2 regions of the Peribacillus sp. NPDC097224 genome follow, and region 1 is predicted to be linked to the other one. Evidence: predicted binding sites of a transcription regulator. Region 1 holds the regulator's gene; the other holds the start of a gene.

Region 1 (6,077 bases):
TGTTCGAAAGCAAGCTGACGTTCATGGTGGAAAGGACACTTTTGGTATACGTGGATGAATCGGTTCAACTAGAGCGATTAATGAACCGGAATGCGTTGACGGAAACCGACGCTTTAGCGAGAATCCATTCGCAAATGCCCTTGAAAGATAAAAAGGAACTAGCGGATGCCATCGTCGATAATAATGGCGATATAGAAGAAACCAAAAAGCAGGTTGTTGAAATACTTAAGAAATGGGAGATCCTATAGAGTGGAAAAGGAAGGGACTTTAACGGTTTCTTCCTTTTTGTTTTGAAAAAGGAAGAAATCCGCTTTTTTATTAACACATTTCAAGAGTAATGTGTTATACTAATTACATATGAAGGGTATTAAGTATAACATTAATATATTCAGGAGGGTCCGATAAATGAATTCAAGAATAGCGATTAACGGATTTGGAAGAATTGGAAGAATGGTTTTCCGTAAGGCAATAGTAGATGAGAGTCTGGACATCGTTGCCATTAATGCAAGCTATCCCGCTGAAACGTTAGCCCATTTATTGAAGTATGATACAATTCATGGGAAGTTTGACGGCATAATCATTGCCGAAAATGATTCTCTTGTAGTGAATGGACGACGTGTACAACTGATAAATAATCGCGATCCAAAGCTATTGCCTTGGAAAGAGATGGATATAGATATTGTAATCGAAGCTACGGGTAAATTCAATGAGCGTTCTAAAGCCGCCATGCACTTAGAAGCAGGGGCAAAAAGGGTCATCCTTTCCGCGCCGGGTAAAAATGAAGACGTTACCATTGTGATGGGCGTAAATCAGGAAGCGTTAGAAATCGACAAGCATTTCGTCATTTCGAATGCGTCGTGTACGACTAATTGCCTTGGACCGGTTGCCAAAGTACTTGATCAAAAGTTCGGCATAGACAATGGTTTGATGACAACCATCCATTCTTATACGAATGACCAAAATAACATCGATAACCCGCACAAAGATTTAAGGCGTGCCCGTGCGGCTGCAGAAAGCATCATCCCTACGACTACAGGGGCGGCTAAAGCTCTTTCATTGGTGTTGCCTCAATTGAAGGGCAAACTTCATGGTATGGCCATACGTGTACCGACGCCGAACGTCTCTTTAGTCGACCTTGTTGTGGATTTAAACCGTGATGTTACGATTGATGAAGTGAATCAGGCTTTCATAGATGCCTCAGAAAATGAGCTTAAAGGAATTATGGAATATACAACAGAACCGCTTGTTTCAAGTGATTTCAAGACCAATCCGCATTCTGCCATCATCGATGGTCTGTCGACGATGATGATTGGTGATAGAAAAGTGAAAATTCTGGCTTGGTACGATAACGAGTGGGGTTACTCCAATCGAGTAGTCGATCTTGTAAAATTGGTGGCTTCGGAGTTGACGAAGGCTTCTGAAGTTCAAATGTCAGTTAAATAAGAGTAATGGCCCGTTATATGTTTAACGGGCTATTTTTATGGATACGTTTAGGAAAGTTACGGAACCTTGGGTATTAATTCCTTGGTCCTGTCAGATTAACAATTAATGATTAAATTTCCAAAAATGCAAAATGCAGTTGCAAAAGAAATCCATACATTATATACTATGAATCGTGAACTTCCTAAAAAGGGAGTTTGCGTAATGGCTACTTAAAGGGTTAGGACCTCTTTGGACTAACTTTCCCCCGTGGTAGTTATTAAGGATTCAGAATTTTTAATTATGTAAGGGGGAACAGAATATGGAAACAGCTTACACGATGGAAACGATGGGAAGACATGTCATTTCTGAACTTTGGGGTTGTGACTTTGAAAAACTGAACAATATTGATTTAATTGAGAGAATCTTCGTCGATGCTGCACTGAAATCGGGTGCTGAGGTTCGCGAGGTGGCATTCCATAAATTTGCTCCACAAGGAGTGAGCGGGGTCGTCATTATCTCTGAATCACATCTGACCATTCATAGCTTTCCGGAACATGGATATGCCAGCATTGATGTTTATACATGCGGCAACTTAGATCCTAATATTGCAGCCGATTATATCGCGGAGGCTTTGAATGCACAAACGCGCGAGAATATTGAACTTCCACGTGGACTTGGTCCCGTGCAAATGAAAAAAACTAAAATGGGTGCTTTATAATAAACGGGTTAACAAGAGATGCTATATATGCATCTCTTTTTTGATGCCATGAAATGGCCATTCTTCACTCATGGAAAAGCTCCATTAACAGGCATTTACATAGTAAGTACACACATCCTTTACCTGAAGTTTCACTTTTTACTTGTACTGGTTGTCCCTTTTATATAAGATTAAGATAAAATAGTATTCCTTAGGGAAGTTTGATTAGGAGTATCACTTAAAATACGGAGCTGGTAATGATGAAATGTCCATCATGTCAATATAACGGAACGAGAGTGCTCGATTCCAGGCCTGTCGATGAAAGTAAATCGATTCGACGACGCCGGGAATGCGAGGCATGCGGGTTTCGATTCACTACTTTTGAAAAGGTCGAGGAGACGCCGTTGATCGTCGTGAAAAAGGGCGGGACTCGGGAAGAGTTTAGCCGTGATAAAATCCTGCGTGGACTAATCAGGGCTTGTGAAAAGCGTCCGGTTCCATTGAAGGAACTAGAACAAATAACGAGTTATGTAGAAAAGGAATTGCGCAATCAGGGTATTTCGGAAGTGAAAAGTGACAGTGTCGGTGAAATGGTGATGGACCAACTGGCTGAAGTTGATGAAGTGGCCTATGTGAGATTTGCCTCCGTATACCGACAATTTAAAGATATTAATGTATTTATCGATGAACTGAAAGATTTAATAAATAAAGAAAGAAAGTAGAGCTGAAGATTTACTTTGGCTCTTTTTTCACTATATCTTTTGAAAGGTTTGAATGAAGATGTCAATGCATTGGCAGGAACTGCTCCCCGCGGATTCGTACATGGTGTCCTCTGCGGGGCTGCTTCATGATTATGATCGGAAAATACTGACACGGCTGTACCAACCTCTTATTGGACCGATCTGTATTAGCCTATACATGACGTTATGGAGCGAATTGGAGGAGAACCGGCTTTGGTCGGAGGCTTCCTCCCATTATCAATTGATGAATACCATGGGCCTGAAATTAGGCGATATATATGAAGCACGTCTTTTACTTGAAGGAATCGGATTGCTGAATGTGTACAAGAAATCGAAAGGGGATACGAAGGAATTCATCTATGAATTGAATCCGCCCCTATCCCCGCAGCAGTTTTTCACGGATGGCATGCTGAATATCTATTTATATAAAAAAATAGGAAAAGTCCAATTCAACCGGCTGAAGAGATTCTTTTGTGTGGACACGATTGCAACGGACCAGTTTGAATATGTGACGAAATCCTTTGCAGAGGTTTTTTCATCAGATCATCTAGATTCCCTCTATGTTACGGATGAAGCCAAAAACGAATGGAACCCATTGCCTAAACAGCAATTTATCGATCAATCTGACGGTGTCGAGCCTTCGGGGTTCGATGGCTTGTTTGATTTTGATCTTTTGTTCGCTGGGATGAAGAGCTCGATTGTACCCAAGAAGGCCTTTACGCCTAAGATTAGAAATACCATCGCCAAACTAGCTTTTTTATATGGCATCAATCCGCTTGAAATGCAAAAACTAGTAATGGATGCCGTAACGCTGGACGATGAGATCGATGAAGAGCTGCTTCGGAAAGCGGCAAGGGACTGGTACCAAATTGAACGCCAGGCCGACATGCCTTCCTTGATCAATCGTGTACAGCCTATACGGGAACGGACGCAAAAGGATGAACCGAAAACACAGGAGCAAGAGCTTATTCGCCATTTGGAGACTACTTCCCCGCGTGATCGGCTCATGCAATTATCCGGAGGAGCGGAACCGACCAGTGGTGATTTAAAAGTGGTGGAAGGTGTAATGATCAATCAGAAGCTGAATCCTGGAGTCGTGAATGTTTTAATCGAATACGTTATGCTTAAGACAGACATGAAATTCACAAAGGGATATGTGGAAAAACTGGCAGGTCATTGGGCACGATTGAAGGTTTCCACAGTAATAGAAGCGATGGAACTGGCTAAAAATGAACACCGGAAATACCAAGAGTGGGCACAAGGAAGCAAGAACGTTGCCAAAGGTGGCCGGAAAAAATCGATCAGAGAAGAAGTGGTTCCGGACTGGCTTGAACAGGACGAGGAGAAACAGCCTGAACAGAAAGCGGAACAGCCTGAACTGAGTGAACAAAAACGTGAGCTTCAAGAGAAGTGGAAGCAGTGGAAAGCTGGAGGTGAAATAAACGATGGAAAAGATTAACAGATCGCTTAATAAACTGGCCAATACGGGTGATTTCCAGAAACGCTATGAACAGTTGAAGCAGGAAATCTTTGAAAATGAACAGGTGCGTCTTTTTCTGAATGCCAATAGCTCAACGGTCACAGAGGAAATGATTGATAAGAATTTAGGTAAGCTTTACGAATTCATTTCTCAGAGCAACAAGTGTGATAGATGTCCAAGCCTGGATGGGTGCATCAATATGATGCATGGGTATTATCCAAAGCTCGTTGTTCAAGGGAAGGCCCTTAATTTGAATTATGAAATCTGTCCGAGGAAATTGGCAGAGGATGAGAAGCGGAAACGGGAGAGGCTCATTCGCAGTCTATACGTTCCCAAGGATATATTAAAGGCAACGATTGAAGACTTTTCACAAACGGACGATGAAAATAAACGGTTAGGCGTCCTAGGAAAAGCGATATCGTTCATCATGGAATATGAGCCTGGCAAACGTCAAAAGGGATTGTATATATACGGAAAGTTTGGCGTTGGTAAGACGTATTTATTGGGTGCGATCGCCAATGAACTTGCGCAAAGGCAAATCTCTTCGATGATCGTCTATGTTCCTGATTATTTACGGGAACTGAAAGGTTCAATCGGTGATAATACCGTCAACGAGAAAATAGAGATGGTCAAAACGGCGCCTGTCCTGATGCTTGATGATATTGGGGCAGAATCGATGACAAGCTGGGGACGGGATGAAGTCATAGGGCCCATCCTGCAATTTAGAATGCTTGAAAATTTACCGACGTTTTTCACTTCCAATTTTGATATGAAGGGTCTGGAGAATCACTTGACTTATTCCCAACGTGGTGAGAAAGAAGAAGTGAAAGCGGCAAGGGTATTGGAGAGGATTCAATATTTAGCGGAACCTGTAAAGCTTGATGGTATCAATCGCAGAAGGTAAAGGAAGGTGGTCTCTACAAAGAGGCTGCTTTTTTTTTGCCCTTTCACACCATCCTACTTCTAAATAAGCCCCTATTCCCATATACATGAAAAAAGTAAAGCAAGGGGGAAGGGGGGATGTCGTAGTGCAAATTACGTTCCAAAATGATTCGGAAGCTTTAAAACTGCTGAATTTCGTTTCTGTCCATCCTTTGGGGACAGAAGTTCAACCATATATTGAATTTTCCCCACAACAAGGTCTCGTTATCGATATGTCCAAACTAAAAACCGATAAATGGCTGACACTGCTCAGTGAAACATTTCATTCCTTTTTACTTGAAGAAAAAACGCTTCCTGTTCTTAAACAAATCATCATCGGAAAATTTTTCTATCGAGAACAAGAAGAAATCGATGCCATCATCGAGATAGCTTCTTCCATCATTGAAGCGGAAAACACCGAATGTGGAGGCAGTTTATTCAGTAGGGAAAAGCAATTGATCGAAGAAGGCCTTCAGAGTATATTGGCGGGAAAGGTGTCTTTTTCATTCGATTCGTTCACTACCTTTCGGTTAAGGTCTTTTCAGCATGCGTTGGAAAAGTATGCAGTTCGGGCCATCGATGAATATAAGCTCGAGCAGGATTACCAAAATTTCATTGCGATGCTCAGGGATTGCCTGCATGAACAGGAATCGAAGGTACCAAGGCTTCACCTTGTCAATCATGACGGGTTTCAATTCTATGATCATGAGCTTGGCAGGATGGATCGCCGAAAACTGACAAGCATGATTGACAGGAAGTTGCTGGCCGATATTTCATTCTTTCTTGATACGGTCCTTTGGGCACCACTCTTATCCAT
Region 2 (6,077 bases), on a different contig from region 1:
GCGTCAGAGAAATGGCCGTCCAGAATATTCAAAAAGCCCATTACGCAAAAAAGACGCTCCAAGCACAAGGAATTGAAGTGGTCTTTGAAGGACCTTCGTTTAATGAATTTGTCATTAAGTTGCCTCTTCCCTACAAAGATATCAATAAGAGGCTCTTTGAAAAAGAAATGATTGGTGGTTTTGACCTGGGCTCCGTTTATCCCGAGTTGAAAAATCATATGCTAGTGGCTGTAACGGAATTAAGAACAAAAGAAGAAATCGATGCATTTGCGCAGGAACTGGGGGATCAACTATGAATAATCAAGATCAATCACTCATTTTTGAAATCAGTACAGCCGGTCGAATCGGGTATAGCCTTCCTGAAATGGATGTAGCGGATACTCCACTAGAAGAAATCCTGCCTGTGGAATATATACGTACGGTGGAAGCCGAGCTTCCGGAAGTTTCCGAGCTTGATATCATGCGTCATTATACGGCTTTATCCAAACGGAACCATGGAGTGGACTCTGGGTTTTATCCACTCGGCTCCTGTACGATGAAATATAATCCGAAAATTAATGAAAATGTCGCCAGGTACAATGGTTTTACCCATATTCATCCATACCAGGACCCAGAAACCGTCCAAGGTGCCCTAGAGTTGTTATTTGACCTTCAGGAACATTTGACGGAAATTACAGGAATGGATCAAGTGACCTTGCAGCCTGCTGCCGGGGCGCATGGTGAATGGACTGGGCTCATGATGATCAGGGCTTTCCATGAAGCGAATGGAGATGTAAACCGTACGAAAGTCATCGTCCCCGATTCGGCCCATGGAACGAACCCGGCTTCGGCAACAGTTGCCGGACTAGAGACGATTACGGTAAAATCCAATGAATTCGGGCTCGTGGACCTTGAAGACTTGAAGCGAGTGGTAGGACCAGATACAGCAGCATTAATGCTTACGAATCCAAATACATTAGGCTTATTCGAAGAGGACATCCTGGAGATGGCACAGCTTGTCCATGACGCCGGTGGAAAGCTTTATTATGACGGGGCTAACCTGAATGCTGTTCTTTCCAAAGTGCGTCCAGGAGATATGGGTTTTGACGTTGTTCATTTAAATCTCCATAAAACATTCACTGGACCCCATGGCGGAGGAGGACCTGGTTCAGGTCCGGTTGGGGTGAAGTCGGATTTAATTCCCTATTTGCCTAAACCGATCGTGACAAAAGAGGGCGATCAGTTTGTCCTTGATTATGACCGTCCACAATCCATTGGAAGGGTCAAACCCTATTATGGGAACTTCGGCATCAATGTAAGGGCTTATACGTACATAAGGTCAATGGGACCGGATGGACTTAAGGCCGTTACGGAGAATGCCGTCATCAATGCAAATTATATGATGCGACGTTTGGAACCATTTTTCGATTTGCCATATAATCGCCATTGTAAGCATGAATTTGTATTGAGTGGTCGGAGGCAAAAGCAGTTGGGAGTCCGTACATTAGATATTGCGAAAAGACTACTTGATTTTGGGTATCATCCACCTACCATATATTTTCCGTTAAATGTAGAAGAAGGAATGATGATCGAACCGACGGAAACGGAGTCAAAAGAAACACTGGACGCTTTCATAGATGCAATGATACAAATAGCCAAGGAAGCCGAAGAAACCCCTGAAATCGTTCAGGAGGCACCCCATACCACGGTTATTAAACGCCTGGATGAAACATTGGCCGCTAGAAAACCAATTCTTCGTTATCAAGCATGATGCTGAAAAAACCCCTGCCAGATGGCGGGGGTTTTTTAGTTGGTGAAATTCATATGTATCTCGGGAAATAACATGCTTGGCCTGTTAAGCATGAGTTCCCTATTGAACAGTATGATATGTTTCAAAAACGGATAAGATGTAAGGTTTGGGCAATTGGCCTTATTTCTTCGCCTTGATCTTCCCTGTCCACATTTTGAAACCGCCTTTTAAGTGAAAAAGTTCCCTGTAGCCTTTTTTATATAGCATGGCTGCCGCTCTTCCGCTAATGATTTCACTTTGAGCATACAAGTATACAGGCTTGTCCTGCCTAATCTCCACTAAGCGGGTCTTCATTTGTGTCATAGGGATATTTCTTGCCCCTAAGATATGTCCATTATCAAAATCATTAGGTTCCCGTACGTCAATTAATTGAACTTTTCTGTAATTAGCGATAAATTCTTCCTGTGTTAAGGTTTTAACGATTTTACGTTGACGGAACCAATTAAATAGTGAATATGCAACGATGGCTACTATGATGATAATCAGTGTATATAAGATATCCAACCATAAAAACTCCCTTCTACCTAAACGAATACAGACAATGTCTATTATATAATTGGTTTCTCCAATAATCAAAAAAATTTTATAAATATTTGGTGGAATAGCTTACTTTCTTTTTTACGTTGCTAAACTCTGGTAAACTACTACTTGTGAGTTTTTTTAGAGGGTTTAATAAGCCTACGTGAAAAGAGGGGTAATCGTGACGAAAGAAAAATGGGGATTCATTGATTCAGGCAATTGTTCACCTGCTTATAATATGGCAATGGACGAAGCACTTTTGAATTGGCAGAGTAATGGGGAAATCCCTCCCATGATCCGGTTTTACGGGTGGAACCCGGCTACATTATCCATCGGGTATTTTCAAAGGGCTGAGACCGAAATCGATTTGGCGGAAGTTGAAAGGCAAGGCTTAGGTTTTGTCCGTAGGCCTACAGGCGGTCGGGCTGTTTTGCATGAACATGAACTCACCTATAGCGTCATTGTCCCAGAGTCTTATCCGGGAATGCCGAATACAGTGACCGAAGCATATCGGGTGATTTCTGAAGGAATATTGAAGGGGTTCAGAAACCTCGGACTGGATGCCTATTTCTCTGTGCCTGAAACTGAACAGGATAAAGAGATGCTGAAATCTCCAAAGTCCTCAGTTTGCTTTGATGCGCCAAGCTGGTATGAACTGGTGGTTGAGGGAAGGAAAGTTGCGGGCAGCGCACAAACGAGACAAAAAGGTGTTATCCTTCAGCATGGAGCCATCCTGCTTGAACTTGATGAGGAGAAGCTATTTAGTGTATTCAAGTTCTCCGATGATAAAGTAAAAGAGAAGATAAAAAACAATCTGAGAAACAAAGCAGTGGCCATCAATGACATTGCTGGTAGAAAAATAACTATTTCCGAGGCGAAGGTAGCCTTTGAAAACGGTTTTTCTGAGGGTCTGTCGATTGATTTGAAACCATATGTGCTGAGTGAAAAGCAATTACAGGAAGTGAAGGACATCGCCAAAAATAAATATGAAAGTGATGACTGGAATTTTTTGAGGTAGAAAAAGAGGGGAAGCGAGAGTCGGGAATAAATAAGTTTTTTCAGATTTGTGTGAACAAGCATGTATTCCTTGTAACGTCAGTGCTTTGAAAGAGGCGGGCAAAATGCAATGTTCAAATTCATTGAAATCTGTCTAATTTTTATTATAAATCGACATTTTCCTCCCTTTTACTAACTCAATTAATTGATTCACCGTTTGACAAAATTAAAAGACAATCAACCACAACACAATATATAGTGGTTAAAATAAATACTTAAACACTACATGTTGAATTTTGTGTTTCGCTATGATAAATTTAGTGTAACTTGTTAAGCGAAACGGACATGTAGGTTACATATTGATTTTTGCAACAAGAACGGATCTGAAACATGTAAAGGAGAGGGAATTATGTCGGTTGTAATTAAAGAAGCTTTAAAGGTTGATCTAGAAAGGTTGAATAAAGATATATCTTTATTTCCCCAAGTTCATCCTGTAACGGCTGATATGAAAATGATGCATAAGGGCGTGTCCCGTCTAGTTATGCTTGACCGTTATTCTTTTAAGGATACTGAAAAAATCACACTCTCTGCTGGCGATTTTGTAGTATTGACAATTAAAGAAGATCCGAAATTTCCTGCACGTGGTCTTGGCCATATCGTCGAAATAGATTGGGAATCGAAAAAGGCAAAGGTTTTAGTGGATGAAGAGTTCCGCGGAGTGCTGGATAATCCGGAAGAAGTGGAAACAGGAATCATTAATCGGCCGCTTGATATCATCGAAAAGCCGCTTGAAATATATTACGAGCAAATTGCCAAGCGTAATGCAACTGGTTTGGCTTCAGTGGAAACGACTGAAGAAAAAAGAACGGAATGGTTCAATAAATTTTATGAAGAATTAAAGGACCTTAATTTCGTGCCGGCCGGCCGGGTATTATATGGCGCTGGTTCTAACACGGATGTAACGTACTTTAATTGTTATGTCATGCCATTTGTACCAGATTCACGCGAAGGGATTTCTGAGCATAGAAAGCAAGTCATGGAGATCATGAGCCGTGGTGGTGGAGTCGGTACGAATGGCTCTACTCTCCGTCCAAGAAACACCCTTGCGAAAGGGGTCAATGGCAAGTCTTCAGGTTCTGTTTCATGGCTTGATGATATAGCGAAATTGACTCATTTGGTTGAACAGGGTGGAAGTAGACGCGGTGCCCAAATGATCATGCTTACTGATTGGCATCCAGACATTGCGGAATTCATTATTTCAAAAATGCAAAATCCGAGGATTCTTCGTTACCTAATGGAGAACACAAAAGATGAAACCATAAAGAAATATGCATCGGATAAATTGAAGTTCACACCGCATACCGAACAAGAAACGGCGATGTACCAAGGAATCATTAATTATAAAGAGATTCCGGGTCTAGGTGGATTCAGTGAAAAAATCATTAGGGATGCTGAAGAAAAAGTTCGCGTAGGCGGAACGTATAGCGTCCACAATCCGGACTTTTTGACTGGTGCCAATATCTCAATCTGCTTAACCAAAGAGTTCATGGAAGCCGTCGAAAAAGATACGGAGTATGAGTTGCGCTTCCCTGATGTCGAAAGCTACGACGCGGAAGAAATGGCCATTTATAATGATGAGTGGCACAATGTAGGAGACGTACGCGAGTGGGAAAAAATGGGCCATAAAGTCCGGGTTTACCGTAAGATCCGTGCTAAGGAGCTTTGGAACCTGATTAACATTTGTGCGACGTACTCAGCAGAACCGGGAATATTCTTTATTGATAATGCCAATGAGATGACGAATGCAAAAGCTTATGGACAGCAAGTCGTTGCTACGAATCCATGTGGTGAACAGCCATTGGCTCCATTTTCAGTGTGTAACCTGGCAGCGGTCAATTTAGCTGAGATGGCGGATAAAGATAATAAGACCGTTAACTTCGAAAAACTTAAGAAAACAGTTGAAGTGGGCGTGCGGATGCAAGATAACGTCATTGATGCAACCCCTTATTTCCTAGAGGAAAACAAAAAACAAGCACTCGGCGAGAGACGGGTTGGATTAGGTGTCATGGGACTGCATGATTTGCTAATTTATTGTGAAACCGAGTATGGATCAGAAGAAGGAAAAATCCTGGTGGACAAAGTGTTTGAAACGATTGCTACGTCTGCTTACAGGGCTTCGGTTGAACTTGCAAAAGAAAAAGGCAGCTTCCCGTTCCTGAAGGGAACGTCGGATGAAGAAACGAATGAGCTTAGAACGCGCTTCACGAATACTGGATTCATGAAGAAGATGCCTGAGGATATTCGTACAAGCATTGCCGAGCACGGTATCCGGAACTCCCATTTATTGACCGTGGCTCCTACGGGCAGCACAGGTACGATGGTCGGCGTTTCGACAGGTCTTGAACCATACTTCTCGTTCACATATTTCCGTAGCGGACGTTTAGGGAAATTCATTGAAGTCAAAGCGGACATCGTTCAGGAATACTTGGATCGTCATCCTGAAGCCGATCCTGATAACCTTCCTGAATGGTTTATTTCGGCGATGGAATTGGCTCCTGAAGCCCATGCGGATGTTCAATGCATCATTCAACGTTGGATTGATAGCTCAATCAGTAAAACGGTTAACGCCCCAAAAGGGTATACCGTCGAGCAGGTCCAAAAAGTGTACGAGCGCTTATATAAAGGCGGCGCAAAAGGTGGAACGGTTTATGTAGATGGAAGCCGTGACAGCCAGGTTCTTACATTAAAAGCTGAAGAAAACCAAATGGAACAG

What was found. Region 1 encodes NrdR, which represses ribonucleotide reductase genes. Its sites were predicted from a motif close to AACACNATATATNGTGTT; they were not measured.
Region 2: the regulator NrdR is predicted to act here: its motif matches at 3,550-3,567, upstream of ACIQXR_RS01075 (vitamin B12-dependent ribonucleotide reductase).

The regions. Positions count from the first base shown of each region.
Region 1 is NZ_JBIWDK010000009.1:46,216-52,292, forward strand. Features, by position in the region: gene coaE (dephospho-CoA kinase) at 1-248, shown strand, start outside; gene ACIQXR_RS16750 (glyceraldehyde-3-phosphate dehydrogenase) at 406-1,443, shown strand; gene speD (adenosylmethionine decarboxylase) at 1,760-2,140, shown strand; gene nrdR (transcriptional regulator NrdR) at 2,380-2,841, shown strand; gene ACIQXR_RS16765 (replication initiation and membrane attachment family protein) at 2,900-4,318, shown strand; gene dnaI (primosomal protein DnaI) at 4,305-5,243, shown strand; gene ytxC (sporulation protein YtxC) at 5,368-6,077, shown strand, end outside.
Region 2 is NZ_JBIWDK010000001.1:202,844-208,920, forward strand. Features, by position in the region: gene gcvPA (aminomethyl-transferring glycine dehydrogenase subunit GcvPA) at 1-296, shown strand, start outside; gene gcvPB (aminomethyl-transferring glycine dehydrogenase subunit GcvPB) at 293-1,750, shown strand; gene ACIQXR_RS01065 (rhodanese-like domain-containing protein) at 1,910-2,293, opposite strand; gene ACIQXR_RS01070 (lipoate--protein ligase family protein) at 2,490-3,326, shown strand; gene ACIQXR_RS01075 (vitamin B12-dependent ribonucleotide reductase) at 3,714-6,077, shown strand, end outside.